DNA from 4 places in the Streptomyces sp. NPDC057486 genome. Region 3 is predicted to be linked to each of the others. Evidence: riboswitches for the same ligand, from Rfam matches in the RefSeq annotation. Region 3 holds a riboswitch; each other region holds the start of a gene.
What was found. A riboswitch is a leader RNA that binds a small molecule or an ion and turns the genes downstream of it on or off. The one in region 3 is predicted to bind thiamine pyrophosphate.

Region 1: it holds a riboswitch for thiamine pyrophosphate, as region 3 does, so the genes downstream of both, thiC (phosphomethylpyrimidine synthase ThiC) here and ACFU6I_RS08970 (purine-cytosine permease family protein) in region 3, are expected to answer to the same signal.
Region 2: it holds a riboswitch for thiamine pyrophosphate, as region 3 does, so the genes downstream of both, thiO (glycine oxidase ThiO) here and ACFU6I_RS08970 (purine-cytosine permease family protein) in region 3, are expected to answer to the same signal.
Region 4: it holds a riboswitch for thiamine pyrophosphate, as region 3 does, so the genes downstream of both, ACFU6I_RS29645 (thiamine ABC transporter substrate binding subunit) here and ACFU6I_RS08970 (purine-cytosine permease family protein) in region 3, are expected to answer to the same signal.

Annotation. Positions count from the first base shown of each region.
Region 1 covers NZ_JBHVEE010000027.1:69,277-74,159, forward strand. The annotation lists gene ACFU6I_RS15590 (hypothetical protein) at 1-651, shown strand, start outside; gene ACFU6I_RS15595 (DUF4241 domain-containing protein) at 701-934, opposite strand; gene thiC (phosphomethylpyrimidine synthase ThiC) at 1,041-2,831, opposite strand; TPP riboswitch at 2,824-2,957, opposite strand; gene ACFU6I_RS15605 (YibE/F family protein) at 3,028-4,365, shown strand; gene ACFU6I_RS15610 (SsgA family sporulation/cell division regulator) at 4,446-4,883, opposite strand.
Region 2 covers NZ_JBHVEE010000074.1:31,994-36,876, reverse strand. The annotation lists gene ACFU6I_RS29415 (Rv2175c family DNA-binding protein) at 1-17, opposite strand, end outside; gene ACFU6I_RS29410 (peptide-N4-asparagine amidase) at 68-748, opposite strand; gene ACFU6I_RS29405 (NAD(P)/FAD-dependent oxidoreductase) at 764-1,948, opposite strand; gene ACFU6I_RS29400 (hypothetical protein) at 2,046-2,387, opposite strand; TPP riboswitch at 2,439-2,551, shown strand; gene thiO (glycine oxidase ThiO) at 2,549-3,757, shown strand; gene thiS (sulfur carrier protein ThiS) at 3,754-3,972, shown strand; gene ACFU6I_RS29385 (thiazole synthase) at 3,975-4,769, shown strand.
Region 3 covers NZ_JBHVEE010000012.1:79,467-84,349, reverse strand. The annotation lists gene thiE (thiamine phosphate synthase) at 1-65, opposite strand, end outside; gene thiM (hydroxyethylthiazole kinase) at 62-871, opposite strand; gene ACFU6I_RS08970 (purine-cytosine permease family protein) at 932-2,338, opposite strand; TPP riboswitch at 2,330-2,424, opposite strand; gene ACFU6I_RS08965 (SpoIIE family protein phosphatase) at 2,544-4,883, opposite strand, start outside.
Region 4 covers NZ_JBHVEE010000075.1:31,412-36,294, reverse strand. The annotation lists gene ACFU6I_RS29650 (ABC transporter permease) at 1-972, opposite strand, end outside; gene ACFU6I_RS29645 (thiamine ABC transporter substrate binding subunit) at 1,089-2,210, opposite strand; TPP riboswitch at 2,285-2,401, opposite strand; gene rlmN (23S rRNA (adenine(2503)-C(2))-methyltransferase RlmN) at 2,443-3,549, opposite strand; gene ACFU6I_RS29635 (hypothetical protein) at 3,967-4,209, shown strand; gene ACFU6I_RS29630 (phosphatidate cytidylyltransferase) at 4,336-4,883, opposite strand, start outside.

The sequences.
Region 1 (4,883 bases), on a different contig from region 3:
ACGGCGGCGGCCACCGAGTACGACCACTATGTGAAGGCCCGCGAAGAGCTGCGCGGACCGGCCGCCGACTCCGCCCAGGGCTCGGGCCTCGGCTCCGACGCGGACGATCCGGACCGGCCGGGCGCCGGCATAGGGGCGGTCGTCACGGTCCTGGCGCCGATGCTCGCGGGCACCGCCGCACTGATCTTCCTGCTGGTCGGATACCTGCTGAAGATGCTCAGCCGACCCCCCTCGTTCGCCGACACCATGGTCGCCGCCGGGTGGTTCTTCGCGGCAGTCACTGCGGCCGCGATACTGGCCGCCGCCGTCGGACTGCTCATTACGGCGCTGCGCAACGGATCGACCGCGCTGCCCGCCGAGGACGCCGAGGACGAGCTGCCGGAGGAGGTGGCGCGCGCCAGGGAGGCCTGGCGTCATGCGCTGCTGGAGCGCGGCATCCTGCCGTTCCTGCGCGACGCACTCGCCGATCCCACCGCACGTGCCGCATCGCGCGCACCGCAACCGTCGGCCAACCGAATCCCGAAGATCGGCTACAGCAGACCGGACTTCACGGGGCCGGACGACGGGCCGGCGGCAGGCCCCCGCCCGTCGTTCACGAGCCCGGACTTCACCAGCCCGGAATTCGGCGGCCCGGAACACGAACCGGACTGACCGGGCGCCGCGACCCGGTCTGCCTCGTGGACACCGCGCACGAAGAGCTCTACAACGTGCACCTTCGCCACAGTGACCCACCGCACCGGGCTCCAGTGGCCTGCCGTTCTCCCGGCCGCACGGCTGCGGCGTCGGCGACGCAGCCGGTGGTGCCGTCCGTGCTGAATCCATGCGCCTCGCCGTCCCCGAGCAGCCGGACATCGTCATCCGTACCCAGGGCCGTCTCCCAGGACATGACAGGAGCGTCACTCACCTCTGCGCCTCCCCATCCGGCCCGGCACACGCGGGAACCGTGACGGCTACCACCGACAGCCGGCGGGTGGCCGGTGGAGCGGCCCGCGGCTCCCCCGGTGGTCTCCGGGGGCCGCGGGCCGTTCCGGTACGGCCACTCAGTCGGTGAGCGGGAGGTACACCCGGTTGCCGGCGGCCGCGAACTCCGCCGACTTCTTCATCATGCCCTCGGCGATCTCGGCCTCGGTCGCCGCGGGCTCGTCGCCGCCGAACTGCTCCGAGATGCTTCGGCTGATCTTCATCGAGCAGAACTTCGGGCCGCACATCGAACAGAAGTGGGCCGTCTTCGCCGGCTCGGCCGGCAGCGTCTCGTCGTGGAACTCCCGCGCGGTGTCCGGGTCGAGTGCCAGGTTGAACTGGTCCTCCCAGCGGAACTCGAACCGCGCGTCCGACAGTGCGTCGTCCCAGTCCTGCGCCCCCGGGTGCCCCTTGGCGAGGTCCGCGGCGTGGGCCGCGATCTTGTAGGTGATGACGCCCGTCTTCACGTCGTCCCGGTTGGGCAGGCCCAGGTGCTCCTTGGGCGTCACGTAACAGAGCATCGCCGTCCCCCACCAGGCGATCATCGCCGCGCCGATGCCCGAGGTGATGTGGTCGTACGCAGGGGCGATATCGGTGGTCAGCGGGCCGAGCGTGTAGAACGGCGCCTCCTCGCAGATCTCCTGCTGGAGGTCGATGTTCTCCTTGATCTTGTGCATCGGGACATGGCCCGGGCCCTCGATCATGGTCTGGACGCCGAACCGCTTGGCGACCGAGTTGAGCTCGCCCAGCGTGCGCAGTTCCGCGAACTGCGCCTCGTCGTTGGCATCGGCGATCGAACCGGGGCGCAGTCCGTCGCCCAGCGAATACGTCACGTCGTACGTCGCGAGGATCTCGCAGAGCTCCTCGAAGTTCTCGTACAGGAACGATTCCTTGTGGTGCGCCAGGCACCACGCGGCCATGATCGACCCACCGCGGGATACGATCCCGGTCTTGCGCCGGGCGGTGAGCGGGACATACGGCAGCCGCACGCCGGCGTGGACCGTCATGTAGTCGACGCCCTGCTCGGCCTGCTCGATCACGGTGTCCTTGTAGATCTCCCAGGTCAGTTCCTCCGCCCTGCCGTCGACCTTTTCGAGGGCCTGGTAGAGGGGCACGGTGCCGATCGGCACGGGGGAGTTGCGGAGCACCCACTCACGGGTGGTGTGAATATTGCGGCCGGTGGAGAGGTCCATGACCGTGTCGGCGCCCCATCGCGTCGCCCAGGTCATCTTCTCGACCTCCTCCTCGATGGAGGAAGTGACCGCGGAGTTGCCGATGTTGGCGTTGACCTTCACCAGGAACCGCTTGCCGATGATCATCGGCTCGATCTCCGGGTGGTTGACGTTGGCCGGCAGGACCGCCCGGCCCGCCGCGATCTCCTCGCGTACGACCTCGGGTTCGACGTTCTCCCGGATCGCCACGTACTCCATCTCCGGGGTGATCTCGCCCCGGCGGGCATACGCGAGCTGGGTGACGGGCTGCCCGTCACGGCTGCGGCGCGGCTGACGCGGACGGCCGGGGAAGACGGCGTCGAGGTTACGCAGTCCGCCGCGCGGCGAGGTGTGCTTGAGCCCGTCGTCCTCGGGGCGGACGGGGCGGCCCGCGTACTCCTCGGTGTCGCCACGGGCAATGATCCAGTTCTCGCGCAGGGGTGCGAGACCGCGACGTACGTCGGTTTCGGTGGCGGGATCGGTGTACGGCCCCGACGTGTCGTACAGCGTCACGTCCTTGCCGTTGGTGAGGTGCACCTTTCGCACCGGCACCTGGAGGTCCGGGCGCGGGCCCTGGACGTATCCCTTGTGCCAGCCGATGGACTTTCCGGCCTCGTCGCTCTGATTCGAGGCAGGCGTGCGTGCGTCCGATGTGGTCATGAGACCTACTCCCTACGCCGGCATTACCCGGTAACAGGTTCGGCGGTCGGCGCAGCCTGTCCCGTACGGATGTACGGATATCAGCGCCCTCTCAGCCCGGTGCTCCGAGCTCCCGCGTGTGCAAAGGTGCCACCACGCTAGCGCCTGTTCCGGCGTGCTGGACAGAGGGCCTGTAGCTTCTTGCGATGATCGCCCGGTGACGTCCCTCCAGAGCCCCCCCGAATCACAGGACCATCAGCACGGGCATTCGCACAGCCATGGCCCCGCTGCACCGGTCTCCAAACATCTGCGCAAGGTCATCGCGGCCGTGCTGATCCCCTTCGCCACGGCGGTCGTCGTCGGCCTGATGGTCCTCTGGCCGGGCGGTGCACCCGCGCACGAGCGCACCGGTGTCGGTTTCGACCGGCAGACCCAGCAGGGCAAGGTGGTGAGCGTCGACAAGGTCGACTGCAAGGACGTGAACGCCGCGCAGACACCGGTCACGGGCGGCACCACCACGCCATCGGGGGGCGCGGGCGCCGGCCAGGAACCAGGTCTGTGCGAGAAGGCCACGGTCGAGGTGACGACCGGGCACGACAAGGGGCGCACGTTCGTCGAGATCGTTCAGCCCGATGCCCCCCGGCAGCTGCGCGAGGGTCAGGGGGTGGTCGTGGCGTACGCCCCGGACGCGCCCCATGACCTGCAGTACTCCGTGACGGATGTGGACCGGAAGTTCCCGATGGCACTGCTGGCCGGGATCTTCGCTCTCGCAGTGGTCGTCGTCGGCAGAATGCGTGGGTTGATGGCGCTGGTCGCGCTCGCCGTGTCGTTCGCCGTACTGACCCTGTTCATCCTCCCCGCGATCCTGCAAGGGTCGAATCCGCTGCTCGTCGCAGTCATCGGGGCCAGCGCGATCATGCTCATCGCGCTCTACATGTGCCACGGTCTGACCGCCCGTACCTCGGTCGCGGTCATCGGCACGCTGATCTCACTGCTGCTGATCGGGCTGCTCGGTTCGCTCTTCATCGGCTGGGCGAGCCTGACCGGGAACACCGACGACAACACCGGTCTGATCCACGGCCTCTACCCGCACATCGACATGAGCGGCCTGCTGCTGGCCGGCGTCATCATCGGTTCGCTCGGTGTGCTCGACGACGTGACGGTCACCCAGACATCGGCGGTCTGGGAGCTGCACCAGGCGGACCCGGCCATGGGTGCGCGAAAGCTGTACCGGGCAGGGATCAGGATCGGTCGCGACCACATCGCCTCGGTGGTCAATACGCTGGTACTCGCCTACGCGGGCGCCGCGCTTCCCCTCCTGCTGCTGTTCTCGATCGCGCAGAGCAGCGTGGGGGCGGTGGCCAACAGCGAGTTGGTGGCGGAGGAGATCGTCCGGACGCTGGTCGGCTCGATCGGACTGGTCGCCTCGGTGCCGGTGACTACGGCGCTCGCGGCACTGGTCGTCTCCGCGGACCGCACAGGGCTCGGCGCGGAAGCAGGAGCTTCGGCACCCGTGCGGGGCGGGAGGGGCCGGCGTCGCAGGGCGAGGCATTGAGCACCTCGACGCGGAGCACATATCACCCGTTCGGCAGATACGACGTTCGATCGGCCGGTGGGCCGTGCACGCAGTCTTCCTCAGCCGGCGTTCTGTTCCTTGGCCAGGATCCGGCCCAGCGCCTCTTCCAGGCTGCCCTCGAAGTCACTCAGCGTGCACTCCTGCCCGAGGGGCACGAGCTTGTCCGTGCGGTCGAGAAACGCGACGAGTGGCGCTGTACCGGCCCTGAACAGGGCGCGATCCGTCCCGACCTGCAGCCGGATGTGGACGTCGGAGAGCCCCTCGGGCTCCGTGGGACTGATGTGCACATCGCCGTCGCCGCTGGGGCTGTTGAGGCCGTCCAGCAACAGCTCGCGGCCGAAAGCCCAGGTGACAGGGGCGTCGCCGGGCAGGTGGAAGGTCATCCGGATCGCATACGGATCGCCCACCTCGTACCGGAGTTCCACCGGGATACGGAATGAGAGCTCCTCGGAAACGAGAAAACTCATCATGACCTCAGCTTGAACCGACTCGCGCAT
Region 2 (4,883 bases), on a different contig from region 3:
GCGTCAATCTCGGTCACAGGACAAGCCTGCCATCCCGCACCGACAGCCGATACCCGGACTCATCCCTTCAGGGCCCCGCGAACCACCTCCGCGACGCGGCAACGGGACTGCTTGTCGCCGGTGACCCAGCCGTGGGCCGACTCCAGGAGAGGCGAGCAACAGGCTCCGGTGTCGGTGGTGCCCCGGTACTTCTCGGCCGAGGCTCCGTCCGCGGCGGTGACCACGCCGCCCGTGCGGGCCAGGTCGCACGGGCAGCGTGGTGTCGTCCGTGCACCACGGGCCCGCGGAGCCCGTCCGGGAGGTGTCGATCAGCACACGGCGCAGGGTGACGGAGGCCCTCAGGTCGTAGTTGTCGTAGTCGCCGTAGAACGGGATGTCCATGTCGGCGTCGACGGGGTAGGACCAGGCGTACCGCTGTGCGCTGGTACGCCCGCCCGTCATGGTTCGGCACGATGCCGCCGGAGTGGACGACCGGATACGGCTGGGCGAGGCTCGCAGGGCGCCCGTCCGCCGTGATCTGCACCTCTCGGCAGGGGCCGCCGCCGCAGAGGCAGTCGGGGGCGGTGGCCGAGAGGTCGCTGGGGACCGCGTCGAACCACTGCTCGTCGCAGCCGCCGCGTGCGCAGACCTGCAGGCGCCCGCCGGTCGGACTGCGCGGGAAGGTGACGTCGGTGCTGGTGGAGCCCCCCTGCCGACGCCCAGCCAAGAGGCGTCCGCACGAAGGGGATTGGACACCGGCACCCGTCACGGATCCGTCGGCTTCCTACTGACGCACCGTCGATTTCAGCGGTACGGAGGGATCGGCCGCCCGCACCGGATCGAGCCGCGCCCCCGCCTCGATGAGCTTGCGCCCCTGGGCCAGGTCGCGTGGCCGGCCGACGGCGAGGACGGCGACCAGCGCGCCGTCCCGCAGCCACAGCACCGACCAGGCGGCACCGTCCGGGTCGCCGCGCCACAGCAGCGTGTCGGCACCCCCGTGATGGCCCGCGTACTGCACGAACCGGTCGAACTGCTCGGACCAGAAGTACGGCACGGGGTCGTACGTGAGCGGCTGCGGCGCCCCGCCGGATCCGGCGCCGATGATGTTGGCGGCGGCGGTCCGCGGCCCCTGGACGGCGTTGTCCCAGTGGTGGACGAGGAGGCGCGCGCCGTACCGCGCGGAGGGGAAGGAGGCGCAGTCCCCGACGGCGTACACATCGGGCAGCGAGGTGCGCAGCGCTTCGTCGGCGGTCACCGATCCGTCCGGTCCGAGCGCGATGCCGGAGCCGGCCAGCCAGGCGGTGGCGGGCCGGGCACCGATCCCGACGACCACCGCTCCGGCCTCGAGTGCGCGGCCGTCGGCGAGGACCACGCGGCCGGGCTCGATGCGGGCCACCGGGGCACCGGTGAGGAGTTCGGCGCCGCTCTCCCCGTACCAGCGGGCCATCGGGGCGGCGACCTCGGCGGGCAGGACGCCCGCGAGCGGCCGGTCGGCGGCCTCGACGACGGTGACCTCGCAGCCCGCGGCGCGGGCCGCGGTGGCGAACTCCGCGCCGATCCATCCGGCACCGACCACCACGACGGTGTGCTGCTCACCGAGGACCGGCCGCAGCCGTGCGGCGTCGTCGAGAGTGCGCAGCAGATGGACGCCGCGCACACCCTCCGAGCCCGGGAGCTCGACCGGTTCGGCGCCGGTGGCGATGACCAGGACGTCGTACGGGACGGGGCCCGTCGGGGTGTCCAGTTCGTGCGCCGCGGACCGCACGCCGGTCACGTCGCGGCCCAGTTGCAGCTCGATGTCGAGCGCCTCGAAGTCGATGTCGAAGGCGGAGTCCTCGGCCTTGCCGAGCAGCACCGCCTTGGACAGCGGCGGCCGGTCGTAGGGCTGGTGGGGTTCGGCTCCGATCAGGGTGACCGGGCCGGTGAAGCCCTGTTCCCGCAGGGCCACGGCGGTCTGCACACCGGCCATGCCCGCACCGACGATGACGATGCGGCGCTCGGTCCGCCGGTCCGGCTGCTCAGTCTGCTGCTCGCTCACCTGTCCACCTTAAGCATCTGACGATCCGTCAGCCAGACAGTTCCTCGACCACACTCGTCCCGCTGCCCTCCTGCGACTCCCACTCCCACCGCTCGTCCAGCCGCACCCGGCCGTCCGCGAGGTCGACGACGGTGGAGATGCAGTGTCCGGAAGATGTCGTTCCGTCCTGCTTCAACTGGACGTACCGGAAGTCGAGTCGATCGGCGGTCCTGGTGCCGACGAGATGGCCCCGGACCACGTCGCCGCCCGCGTACTCGGCCCAGATCCGGCCGTCCGCCTCGTGGTACGTGAAGCGGGTACGGGTGCCGACCTGGCCCGGCGCCTGGTCGGCGACCGGCGAGAGGACGAGTCCGTCGAGCGAACGGGCCACGGTGACTGCTCCCTTACAGGGTCCGGGGAACGGGGTCTAGGGTGGCCACCGTAAGGCACTCGCGGGAGCCCGGACGCACCGGGCTGAGAGGGAGGCTGGGCGGCCTCCGACCGTACGAACCTGATCCGGGTCATGCCGGCGAAGGGAGGGGCTGGACGCCCATGCGTTCTTCCGGGAACACATCCGTATCCGCACAAGGATCCGACGTCCTCGTCATCGGGGGCGGGATCATCGGTCTGGTGACCGCCTGGCGGGCTGCGCAGCACGGTCTGCGCACCGCGGTCGTCGACCCCGAACCGGGCGGCGGGGCCGCCCAGGTCGCGGCCGGGATGCTCGCCGCCGTCACCGAACTCCACTACGGCGAGCAGATGCTGCTCGGCCTCAATGTCGCGTCCGCCGCGCGCTACCCGGCCTTCGCGGCCGAACTGGAGGCGGCGAGCGGCCAGGGCATCGGCTTCCGCACCTGTGGCACCCTGGCGGTCGCCCTGGACTCCGACGACCGCGCCCATCTGCGGGAGCTGCACGCGCTGCAGCAGCGTTCGGGGCTGGAGTCGGAGTGGCTCACCGGCCGTGAGTGCCGCCGACTGGAGCCCATGCTGGCGCCGGGCGTACGCGGCGGTCTGCGGGTCGACGGCGACCACCAGGTCGATCCCCGCCGGCTGGCCGCCGCACTGCTGACGGCCTGCGAGCGGGCCGGTGTGGTCTTCCACCGCGACTGGGTGGAACGCCTCGGCGTGAGACGGGGCCGGGCCGCCGGAGCCGTACTCGCGGCCGGTACGGAGCTGGTCGCCGACCAGGTCGTACTCGCCGCGGGCAGCCGCAGCGGGCGGCTCGCCGGGCTGCCGGACGAGGTCGTCCCCCCGGTGCGGCCCGTAAAGGGACAGGTGCTCCGGCTGACGGTGCCCGCCGCGTACGCGCCGTTCCTCACCCGCACCGTGCGGGCCGTGGTCCGGGGCAGCCACGTCTATCTCGTCCCGCGCGAGAACGGCGAGCTCGTCGTCGGCGCGACCAGCGAGGAGATGGGCTGGGACACCACCGTCACGGCGGGCGGGGTGTACGAGCTGCTGCGCGACGCCCACGAGCTGGTGCCCGGCATCACCGAACTGCCGCTCACCGAGACCCGGGCCGGCCTTCGCCCCGCCTCCCCCGACAACGCCCCGCTGCTCGGCCCCACCGCCCTGCCCGGCCTCCACCTCGCCACCGGCCACCACCGCAACGGCGTCCTGCTGACCCCCGTCACCGGTGACGCCATGGCCGAGCTGTTGACCACCGGCGAGCTGCCGGCCGTGGCCCGCCCCTTCGCCCCCGGACGGTTCGCACCCGCCCCGGTACCGCCTTCCTCCTCCGTACGTCAGGAGCAGCCCGCATGACCGACTCCCTTCCGCTCACCGTCTCCGTGAACGGCGATCCCCGTTCGATCGCCGCGGGCACCACCCTGGAGACCCTTGTCGCGACTCTGACGGCGGCGCCCTCCGGGGTTGCCGCGGCTCTCAACGAGACCGTCGTCCCGCGCAGCCGCTGGGCGGACGCCGCCCTCGCCGACGGCGACCGGATCGAAGTCCTCACCGCCGTCCAGGGAGGCTGACCATGTCCGACGATCTCTTCGCCCTCGGCGGCACCACGTTCGGCTCCCGCCTGATCATGGGAACGGGCGGGGCGCCCAGCCTCGACGTACTCGAACGCTCCCTGACAGCATCCGGCACCGAGCTGACCACCGTCGCGATGCGCCGCCTCGACCCGACCGTGCAGGGCTCGGTCCTCTCCGTCCTCGAACGTCTCTCGATCCGCGTCCTGCCGAACACGGCGGGCTGCTTCACCGCGGGCGAGGCCGTGCTGACCGCCCGGCTGGCCCGCGAGGCGCTGGGCACCGACTGGATCAAGCTGGAGGTCGTGGCCGACGAGCGGACTCTGCTGCCCGACCCGATCGAGCTGCTGGACGCCGCGGAGACCCTGGTGGACGACGGGTTCACCGTCCTGCCGTACACCAGCGACGACCCGGTGCTCGCCCGGAAGCTGGAGGACGTGGGATGCGCGGCGATCATGCCCCTCGGCTCCCCCATCGGCTCCGGGCTCGGCATCCGCAACCCGCACAACTTCCGGCTGATCGTCGAGCAGGCCCGGGTTCCGGTCATTCTCGACGCGGGCGCCGGGACCGCCTCGGACGCGGCGCTCGCGATGGAGCTGGGGTGCGCGGCGGTGATGCTGGCGTCGGCTGTGACCCGGGCGCAGGAGCCCGAGCTGATGGCGGCCGCGATGCGGCACGCGGTGGACGGCGGGCGCCTGGCGTACCGCGCGGGCCGGATCCCGCGGCGCCACTTCGCCGAGGCCTCCTCACCGGTGGAGGGGCGGGCGGTGCTGGACCCGGAGCGGCCGGCGTTCTGAGCGCGCGCTCCCGGGTCCGTACGGTACTGAAGTGCATGTCCCTGTCACGGCTCGGCTGCAGTACGGCCCCGGGATCGCCCCGGCCCGCCAGTCGTGTCCGCGCCGGCTCGTAGA
Region 3 (4,883 bases):
CGGGCCGTGCACTGGGCCGTGTCCGTAACCAGGTAGACCGACAGATCCACCGGTGTCGTGGTCACGAGAGAGCCGCCCGCTCGGCGAGGTCCGCTGCCCCCAGCGCGGCGAGCGCGTCCAGGAACGCGACGGCGAAGCTGCCGGGGCCGGAGGCCTCCTTCGCGGCCGGTTCGGCGGCGACCGTGTACGCGGCGACGGCGGCCACCACCGCGGCGAACCGGTCCTCGTCGACTGCTGCGAAGGCTGCCATCACCGCACCCAGCGCGCAGCCGCCACCTGTCACCCGGGTCAACAGGGCGTCCCCGTTGGCGATCCGGGCGCTGCGAACCCCGTCGGTGACGAAGTCCACGGGTCCGGAGACGGCGACCACACAGTCGGCTGTACGGGCCAGCTCGCGTGCTGATTCCTCGGCGGCCTCGACGCCGTGGGAGGAGTCCACGCCGCGGCCGCCGTCGCACGCGCCCGCGAGCGCGATGATCTCGGACGCGTTGCCCCGGATCACCGTCGGTCGCAGCTCCAGGAGCTCGCGTGCCAGCGCGGTGCGCACCGGTAGCGCGCCGACCGCCACCGGGTCGAGGACCCACGGGGTACCGGCCGACGTCGCTGCCCGCGCGGCCTCGACCATGGCGGAGCGCTGCTCCGCATGCGGGGTGCCGAGATTGATCAGGACACCCGAGGCGATCCGGGCGAACGGGCCGGCCTCCTGCGGAATGTCGACCATGGCCGGTGAGGCGCCCAGCGCCAGCAGGACGTTGGCGGTGAAGCCCGTGACCACCGAGTTGGTCAGGCACTGAACCAGAGGGGAGTCCGCCCGGACGCGGGCGAGGGCCTGCGGGGCGAAGGCGGTGTGATCGGCGGATGTCGGGGGCATGGGATATCGCTCCGTGGGGGGGAGGGGAGGGGGTGTTCGGACGCCGGGGCCGGCGGCAGGTCAGTCCTGCGGGCGGGGGCGCAGCCGCAGCGGCGCGTAGACGGCGAGCGCGACGAGGAACGCCACGTAGTACGAGAGGTCGGCGCCGTGCAGGGCGGCCGCCACCGGACCCACGTACAGACTGGTGTCCATGAACGGCACGGCCGCGGCGAAGGCGACGGCGAAGGCCAGCAACGGGGCCCATCCGGACTGCGGCCGGGCGGTCTCGGCGGCGAGGTCGATCGCGGCGCCGCCCCGTGCTCGGGCCCGTGCGAGCCAGTCGACGATGACGATCGCCACGAACCCGGGAATCCAGTAACCGACGAACAGCAGCACGTTCTGGAAGCGGGCAGTGGTGTCGGCAGCGTGCATCCACAGCACCAGGGGGAAGCCGAGCACGGCGGCGAGGGCGGCGGCCGCCGGGCGCGGGAGGCGCACTCCGACGGTCTGCAGGGCCAAGGAACCGCTGTAGTCGTTCATGGCGTTGCTGCAGAGGGCCGCCAGTGCCACGGCGAGCAGTCCGAACGCACCCAGCGCGCCACCGCCCAGCAGCTTGTCCACACCCGCGGCGGTCTGGTCCGTCAGTACGGACGCGCCCAACAACCCGAGGGCCTGTACCGCCACGAAGGACACCACAAGGCCCAGCAGCGTGAACCAGAACATGCGTGGGCGTGAGGCGGTGCGTGGCAGATAGCGGCTGAAGTCGCTGGCGTACGGAGCCCAGGACAGAGTCAGGCTCAGCGCGATGGTACTGGTCAGGACGAACGCGCCGGCCTGGTCGGCGCCGTGGGCGGTGCCCGAGCCGACCGGGTGGACACCGTCGAGCAACCGCCAGGCGATCAGTGCGAACGCGGCCGCGAGCACGAAGGTCATGACGATCTGAAGCCGGTGGATGGCCTCGTAGCCCAGCACACCGAGGGCGCCTTGGGCCACCATCATGGCCAGGACGCCGAGCCAGAACGGCCAGCCGCACAGTCGCGCGAGCGCGTCCCCGCCGAACAGCCCGATCAGCGCGTCCCAGGCGACCGAGGACAGCCACTGCAGAATGCCGGGTACCGTGACGGCCCGGCCGAAGGCGAGCCGGGCCAGCGGCAGTTGCCCGGCGCCGGTCTGGCTCCCCCAGGTACCCAGGTAGGCGGTGGGCACCGCGCCGAGCACGGTGCCCAGCACGACGGCGACGAGCGCGGTGGCGAAGTCCAGGCCGAGGGCGATGCCGACAGTGCCGGTGAACACACCGGTCATGGTCAGGTTGGGAGCGAACCACACGGTGAACAGGCGCCCGGGACCGCCGTAGCGGTTGCTCTCGGGGACCGGCTCGATGCCGTGCGTCTCGACGCGGAGGTCGCCGGGGGCCGCCGGCATCCGCCCGTCGAAGACGGTCTGCCGGCCGTCGGCGGGCAGCCCGCCGGAAACATGCGTCAAAGGCATGGAAGACATCCCTCCGCCAGTACGAACTGGTTCAGGTTCGACGGGTGTGATCTCAGCCCTCGGGTGGGGCACCCCGTGTCCGGTACGACGGACAGACTAGCCCCATCCCTGTGAACACCTGTGCGCAGGAGTGCGTGGCAACGACGCGGTGGGTTCGTCCGTGGCGCCGATGCACGGTCGGCTCACGGAGGCCTCTGCCGGAGCGTCACAACGCCGGAGCCGGCGCTTCGACAGGAGAAAGAGCCTGCTCGGCCCATATGGTCTTGCCGTCGCGGTCGTAGCGGGCGCCCCAACGGGAGGCGAGCTGGGCCACCAGGAACAGGCCGCGGCCGCCCTCGTCCCCGGTGCGTGCGCGGCGCAGATGCGGGGCGCTGAGGCTGCCGTCGGAGACTTCGCAGATGAGGGCTGCGGCGCGGATGAGACGCAGGGCGATGGGGCCGTGCGCGTGCCTGATGGCGTTGGTGACCAGCTCACTGACCATCAGCTCGGTGGTGAAAGTGAGTGGTTCCAAGCCCCACGTGGCGAGCTGACGGGTAGTGAGGTTGCGGGCGTGGGCGACCTCCGCGGGGTCGACCGGCAGTTCCCAGGAGACGACCCGGCCCGCTTCCAGCACACGGGTGCGGGCAAGCAGCAGGGCAGCGTCATCGGATCGGTGCTCCGACAGCAGGGAGGCCACTACGGCATCGCAGAGCTGTTCGAGCGGTCGGGTGGGGCCGGCCATGGTGCGGGACAGCCGGTCGAGCCCGGCGTCGACATCCCGGCCGGGTGCTTCGATGAGGCCGTCCGTGTAGAGCGCCAGGACAGAGCTGTCCGCGAGACGGCGTTCAGCGGTTTCGAAGGGGAGACCGCCCAGCCCCAGGGGCGGTCCGGGCGGGATGTCGTCGAGGATCTCCACCGCGCCGTCGGGCTGCACCAGGACGGGTGGCGGATGACCGGCGCGCGCGAACGCGCAGATGCGCGAGACGGGGTCGTAGACGGAGTACAGACACGTGGCGCCCTCGCAGTCGGGATCCTCCTCGATGAGACGGATGACGAGGTCGTCGAGCTGGGTGAGGACCTCGTCGGGAGGGAGGTCGAGGTCGGCCAGTGTATGGACGGCGGTGCGCAGCCGCCCCATGACGGCCGCCGCGTGCAGGCCGTGGCCGGTGACGTCTCCGACGACCAGGGCGACGCGGGCTCCCGACAGGGGCAGGACGTCGAACCAGTCCCCGCCCGCTCCGGCGTGCGCGGCGGCCGGCAGATACCGGTGGGCGGTCTCGACGGCGGGGAAATCGGGTAGATCGTGCGGCAGCAGGCTGTGCTGCAGGGCCAGGGCGGTGTTGTGCTCGCGGGTGTAGCGGCGGGCGTTGTCGATGCATACCGCGGCGCGGGACGAGAAGTCCTCGGCGAGGGACAGGTCCCCTTCGTCGTAGGGCCGAGGATCCCGGTTGCGGCCGAAGGTGGCAACGCCCAGCGTGATGCCGCGAGCCCGCAGCGGCACCACCATGTACGAGTGGAAACGGAACCTGCGGATCTTCTCGGCCCGCCGGGTGTCATGGACGAACCACTCGTCGGGGTCCAGTTTCCGCACCAGGACCGATTGCCCGGTGGCCAGGCTCCGGACCTGTGGAGTGCCCGGGTGGAACGCCACTGCCTCGCCCACCACGAACACGGCCTCCGGGGCGTGGTCGCGGATGGAGCGGAGTCCCGATCGGCGCGCACGCACCCCTCCTGCCACCGGCCCGGGGGCCGGTTCCTCGCCCCGCACCGTTGCCTCCAGCAGGTCGATGGCGACGAAGTCCGCGAGTCCGGGAACTGCCGCGTCGGCCAGTTCCTGCGCCGTGCGCTTCACGTCCAGCGTGGTGCCGATGCGCACGCCGGCCTCGGTCAGCAGCGCCAGCCGCTGCTGGGCCTGATAGCCGTCGGTGATGTCGACGTACATCTGGCACATGCCCAGGACGCGGTCGGCCGGGTCTGTCAGCCGGAAGGAGGAGGCGGAAAACACGTGGTCGCGGTCCGGATCGGACGCAAGCCGGCTGTGCACCTGGAAGTCGACCACCGGCTCGCCGGTGTCCCGCACCCGGCTCAGGACCCGGTCGATCGTCGGGGCCGAGTCCGGTGAGTCATCGCCGATGCGACGGCCGATGAGCCGTTCGGCGGGCAGGCCGGTCACGCGCTCCGTCGCGGCGTTCACCCACAGGTACCGCAGCTCGGTGTCCATGACGGTCACCGGGATCGGGGACTGGCTGAAGAGCGCCTCCAGGATCGCGCGGTCGACCTCCTCCCGCTCCACCGCCCGCGCGTCGGCGGCCCTGACGGACCAGCCGGCCCGGCCCTCCTTGCTGAGCAGCGGCCGCACGCGCACCGCCACCGACACCTCGTGCCCGTCGCGGTGCCTCATGCCCAGTACGCCGTCCCAGCTCTGCCCGGCCGTATGCCGTGCCTGGGCAGCCACTGCCGTTTCCCGGTCCGCCCGGGCGGTCAGCAGATCCACCGCCGGCTTTCCGCAGACGTCTTCCGCGGGGTATCCAAGAAGTGCTTCCGCCTGCGGGCTCCACAGGATGAT
Region 4 (4,883 bases), on a different contig from region 3:
CGTGCTGCCGCTCGCCTCCACGGACTGCAGGGCGCGGTAGTAGCCGAAGCCGTAGCCGCCGGGGGCGTCCAGCGAACGCTCCACGAGCACACCGAGCGGCAGCAGGATCAGCACCAGCACGGTCAGCAGGACCCCACCGAGCAGCGCCCACTGCCCGGTGCCGCGCGGCCTGCGGGAGGTCTGCGCAGGATCGACCAGCTTCAGCGCCGTTTCCCTGCGCCGCACGGTCCACGCGTGCACGGCCAGGATCGCGCCGACCGCGGCGAACTGGACCAGCGTCAGCACGGCGGCCGTCGGAAGGTCGAGGAGCTGGGCGGTCTGCCGGTAGATCTCGACCTCCAGCGTGGAGTAGGCCGGACCGCCGAGGATCTGCACCACCCCGAAGGAGGTGAACGTGAAGAGGAAGACCATCAGCCCGGCGGCGGCCACTGCGGGCGCGAGGGCCGGCAGAGTGACCCGCCGCCATGCCGCGAACCGCCCGGCGCCCAGCACGCGGGCAGCCTCCTCCTGCCGCGGGTCGAGCTGCGACCACAGCCCGCCGACGGTCCGCACGACGACCGCGTAGTTGAAGAAGACATGGGCGAGCAGGATCGCCCACACCGTGGTGTCGAGACGCACACCCGCCAGTTCGTCGAGGAAACCGCCGCGCCCCAGCAACGCCAGAAAGGCCGTCCCCACGACGACGGTCGGCAGAACGAACGGCACGGTGACGACCGCCCGCAGCACCTCCTTGCCGGGGAAGTCGAAGCGGGCGAAGACATACGCGCCGGGCAGCGCGATCAGCAGGGTCAGCGCGGTCGACGCGAGGGCCTGCCAGGTGGTGAACCAGAGGACGTCGAGGATGTCCGGCCTGGTCAGCACCTCGCCGATCCGGCTGAACTGCCAGGCGCCGTCGGCCTTCAGCCCGCGGCCGACGATCGCGACGACGGGACGGGCGAAGAACAGCGCGAAGAACGCGACGGGCACGGCCATCAGACCGAGCCGCACCACGCTCCCCCGCCACGCCCCTGCGCGCCGGGGGGCCGCCAGCCGGGTCCGGTCGCGCGAGCCCTTCCCGCCCGCGCCCGGACCGCGTACGGGAGTCTTCGCTACTTCACTACGAGCGAGGACCACGACTGGACCCACTGCTCACGGTTCTTGGCGATGGCGTCCGGGGCCACTGTGGCGGGCCTGTCGACCGTCGCGCCGAACTCCGTGAAGAGCTCCGGCAGCTTCGCGTCCTTGGTGACCGGGTTCACGAACATGTTGAGCGGCATGTCCTCCTGGAACTTCTTGCTGATCAGGAAGTCCAGCAGCGCCTTGCCGCCCGCCTCGTTCTTCGCGCCGTTCAGCAGACCGGCGAACTCGATCTGACGGAAGCACGTCCCGGTCGCGACGCCGGTCGGAGCCTCGCTCGGCTGCGGCTTCGCATAGAGCACCTCGACCGGCGGGCTGGAGGCGTACGAGACGACGAGCGGCCGGTCCGCCTTGGCCTTCTTGCCGCCCGCGGACCCGGAGAACTCCTCGTTGTACGCCTGCTCCCAGCCGTCGACCACCTTCACGCCGTTGCTCTTCAGCTTCTTCCAGTAGTCCTGGTATCCGCTCTCGCCGTAGGTGGCCACGGTGCCGAGGAGGAAGCCGAGACCGGGCGACGAGGTCGCGGCGTTCTCCGTGACGAGAAGGTTCTTGTACGCGGGCTTCGCCAGGTCGTCGAAGGTCTTCGGCGGCGCGAGCTTCTTGTCGGCGAAGTACTTCTTGTCGTAGTTGATACAGATGTCACCGGTGTCGATCGGGGTGACCCGGTGCTTGGCCGCGTCCAGCTGGGAGTCGGCCGAGACCCGGTCGATGCCCTTCGCCTCGTACGGAGTGAACAGTCCGTTGTCGAGGGCGCGGGAGAGCAGCGTGTTGTCGACGCCGAAGAACACATCACCGCGCGGGGAACCCTTGGTCAGGATCTCCTGGTTGAGAGCGGCGCCTGCGTCACCGCTCTTCAGCACCTTGACCGTGTAGCCGGTCTCCTGCGTGAACGCCTTCAGTACGTCCTTGGAGGCGTTGAACGAGTCGTGGCTGACAAGGGTCACGGTCTTCGAACCGGAGCCCTTGGTGTCGCCGGCCCCCGAGGCCGAGTCGTCGGAACTGCCGCAGCCGGCAAGTGCCGTGACGCCGAGCGCGGCGGCGACGGCCGTCGCCGCGAGCCGCTTGGTCCCACGCGTGGTGCGGGTGGTGCTCATTATGAATTCCTCCTGGGTTTTGACCAGGAAGAGACGCGGCCCTGCCCCTGTGGAAGCGGGCAGGGCGCAACAGCATGAGTTGATGACCGAACTTCCTACCCGGAATGACCCGGGCGAGGTTCAGAGGGTCTGCGGCCAACCTGTCCTCGGTGCCGCACTCTCAGCGCTGTGGCGCTCCCCTGTCGGAATATGAAGTTGATTTCCGGCCCAGGTTACACGGGCCCTTTCGGCCTCAGCGCTCGGATGCCGCCAACTGCCCGCAGGCCCCGTCGATCTCCTGGCCGCGGGTGTCCCGCACGGTGACGGGCACTCCGTGGGACGCGATCGCGTCGACGAACGCCTTCTCGTCCTCGGGCCGGGAGGCGGTCCACTTCGAGCCGGGCGTCGGGTTGAGCGGGATCAGGTTCACATGGACCCGCTTGCCCTTGAGGAGCCGGCCGAGCAGGTCACCGCGCCAGGCCTGGTCGTTGATGTCGCGGATCAGCGCGTACTCGATGGAGATCCGGCGGCCGGACTTCTCCGCGTACTCCCACGCCGCGTCCAGCACCTCGCGTACCTTCCAGCGCGTGTTCACCGGCACGAGCGTGTCCCGCAACTCGTCGTCCGGCGCGTGCAGCGAGACGGCGAGACGGCACTTGAAGCCCTCGTCGGCAAAGCGCAGCATGGCCGGCACCAGGCCCACGGTGGAGACGGTGATGCCGCGCTGCGAGAGACCGAGACCGTCCGGCTCCGGGTCGGTCAGCCGGCGAATCGCGCCGACCACCCTCTTGTAGTTGGCGAGCGGCTCGCCCATGCCCATGAAGACGATGTTGGAGAGCCGCGCGGGCCCGCCCGGAACCTCTCCGTCACGCAACGCCCGCATGCCGTCCACGATCTGGTGGACGATCTCGGCGGTCGACAGGTTGCGGTCCAGACCGGCCTGCCCCGTCGCGCAGAACGGGCAGTTCATCCCGCATCCGGCCTGCGACGAGATGCACATGGTCACCCGCTCCGGGTAGCGCATCAGGACGGACTCGACCAGCGTCCCGTCGTGCAGCTTCCACAGCGTCTTACGGGTGGTGTCGTCATCGCAGCTGATGTGCCGGACCACGGACATCAGGTCGGGGAACATCGCCTCGGCGAGCTTGTCCCGCGAACCGGCCGGGATGTTGGTCCACTCGGCCGGGTCGTGCGCGTACCGCGCGAAGTAGTGCTGCGACAGCTGCTGCGCGCGGAACGGCTTCTCGCCGATCGCGGCGACGGCTTCCTTGCGCTCGGCGGGCGTGAGGTCGGCGAGGTGCCGCGGTGGCTTCTTGGCTCCGCGGGGCGCGACGAAAGTGAGTTCTCCGGGCTTAGGCATGGTCCGTCCAGTGTCGCAGACACGCCGTGGCGGTAGAGGCCTCCACCGGCCCAGGAGGGACGAGGGGCCCACGAGCCCGGTCGACGTCGGCCGTCGTCAGTCGACGTCGACGGCCTTTTGACGACCCACGGACGGCCCGGCCGCGCGCAGGACAGTGACCGATCGCACCACAGACAGGTGGTGCGCACAACGACCCACCGCACCCTAGAATCGAATATGTGTCCGAAAACTGCTCTCGCCCGGATCGCCCGCGCATCGTTCGCGAGTGCCAGACGTACCAGCTGGGCGAACCGGTCGCGCCATGCCGAACCGGAGAAATGCCGGGCTGAGGCACACAGGGGTACCCGCCCTGCCTCCATCGGCACCCGCCCGTGCCCGTACTGCCGACCCGACAGAGCCAAGAGAGCGAGGAGTGCTTTGAGCCGCGAGCTGCCGGACCCCGAGGACACGCGCGACGCACCGATCGTCGTGCACCGAGCAGCAGGAGCGGGTGGCCGTCGAGTGACGATCCGCGCTCGGACCGCGGGCCTCGCCCGCAGCGACGCCGACGTGGTCGAGTTCCTCCGCCGCGCCGGCCTGCCGGACGCCGATGACGTGCTGGACGACCCCCGGTGGGTGGAGTGGCAGGGCGGCCGACCACACGAGTACGGCGCGACCTGAGGGACTGTCCGGACAGGTTGGTGGCGCGACTGTGCGTCGCGGACAGACGAGTGAGGGCCCGCCGTCCTGTGGACAACGGACCCTCACATGGAGAAACGCAGGTCGGGACGGTGGCGGCCCGACTTCTCAGCCGGAGCCGACGAAAAGCACCAGCAGGAGCCAGACCACCGGAGCGGTCGGCAGCAGCGAATCCAGTCGGTCCATGATCCCGCCGTGACCGGGCAGCAGCGTGCCCATGTCCTTGATCCCGAGATCCCGCTTGATCATGGACTCGCCCAGGTCGCCGAGGGTTGCGCTGGCAGCGACGGCCAGGCCGAGCAGCAGACCCTGCCACCACGTGCCGTCATCGATCAGGAACTCCATGCACAGCGCGCCGGCGACCATCGCGAAGGCGACGGCTCCGAACAGTCCCTCGCGGGTCTTCCCGGGGCTGATCCGCGGCGCGAGCTTGTGCTTGCCGAAGCGCCAGCCGACGGCGTACGCGCCCGTGTCGCTGACCACGGTCAGCAGGAGGAAGGTGAGGACTCGCTGCGGCCCGTCGTCCGCGCTCAGCAGCATCGCGACGAACGTGGCCAGGAAGGGTACGTAGAACGCGGCGAAGACACCGGCCGTGACGTCCCTGAGGTATCCCTCGGGCGGCTCGGCCATCCGCCAGACCAGCACCGCCAGGGCGG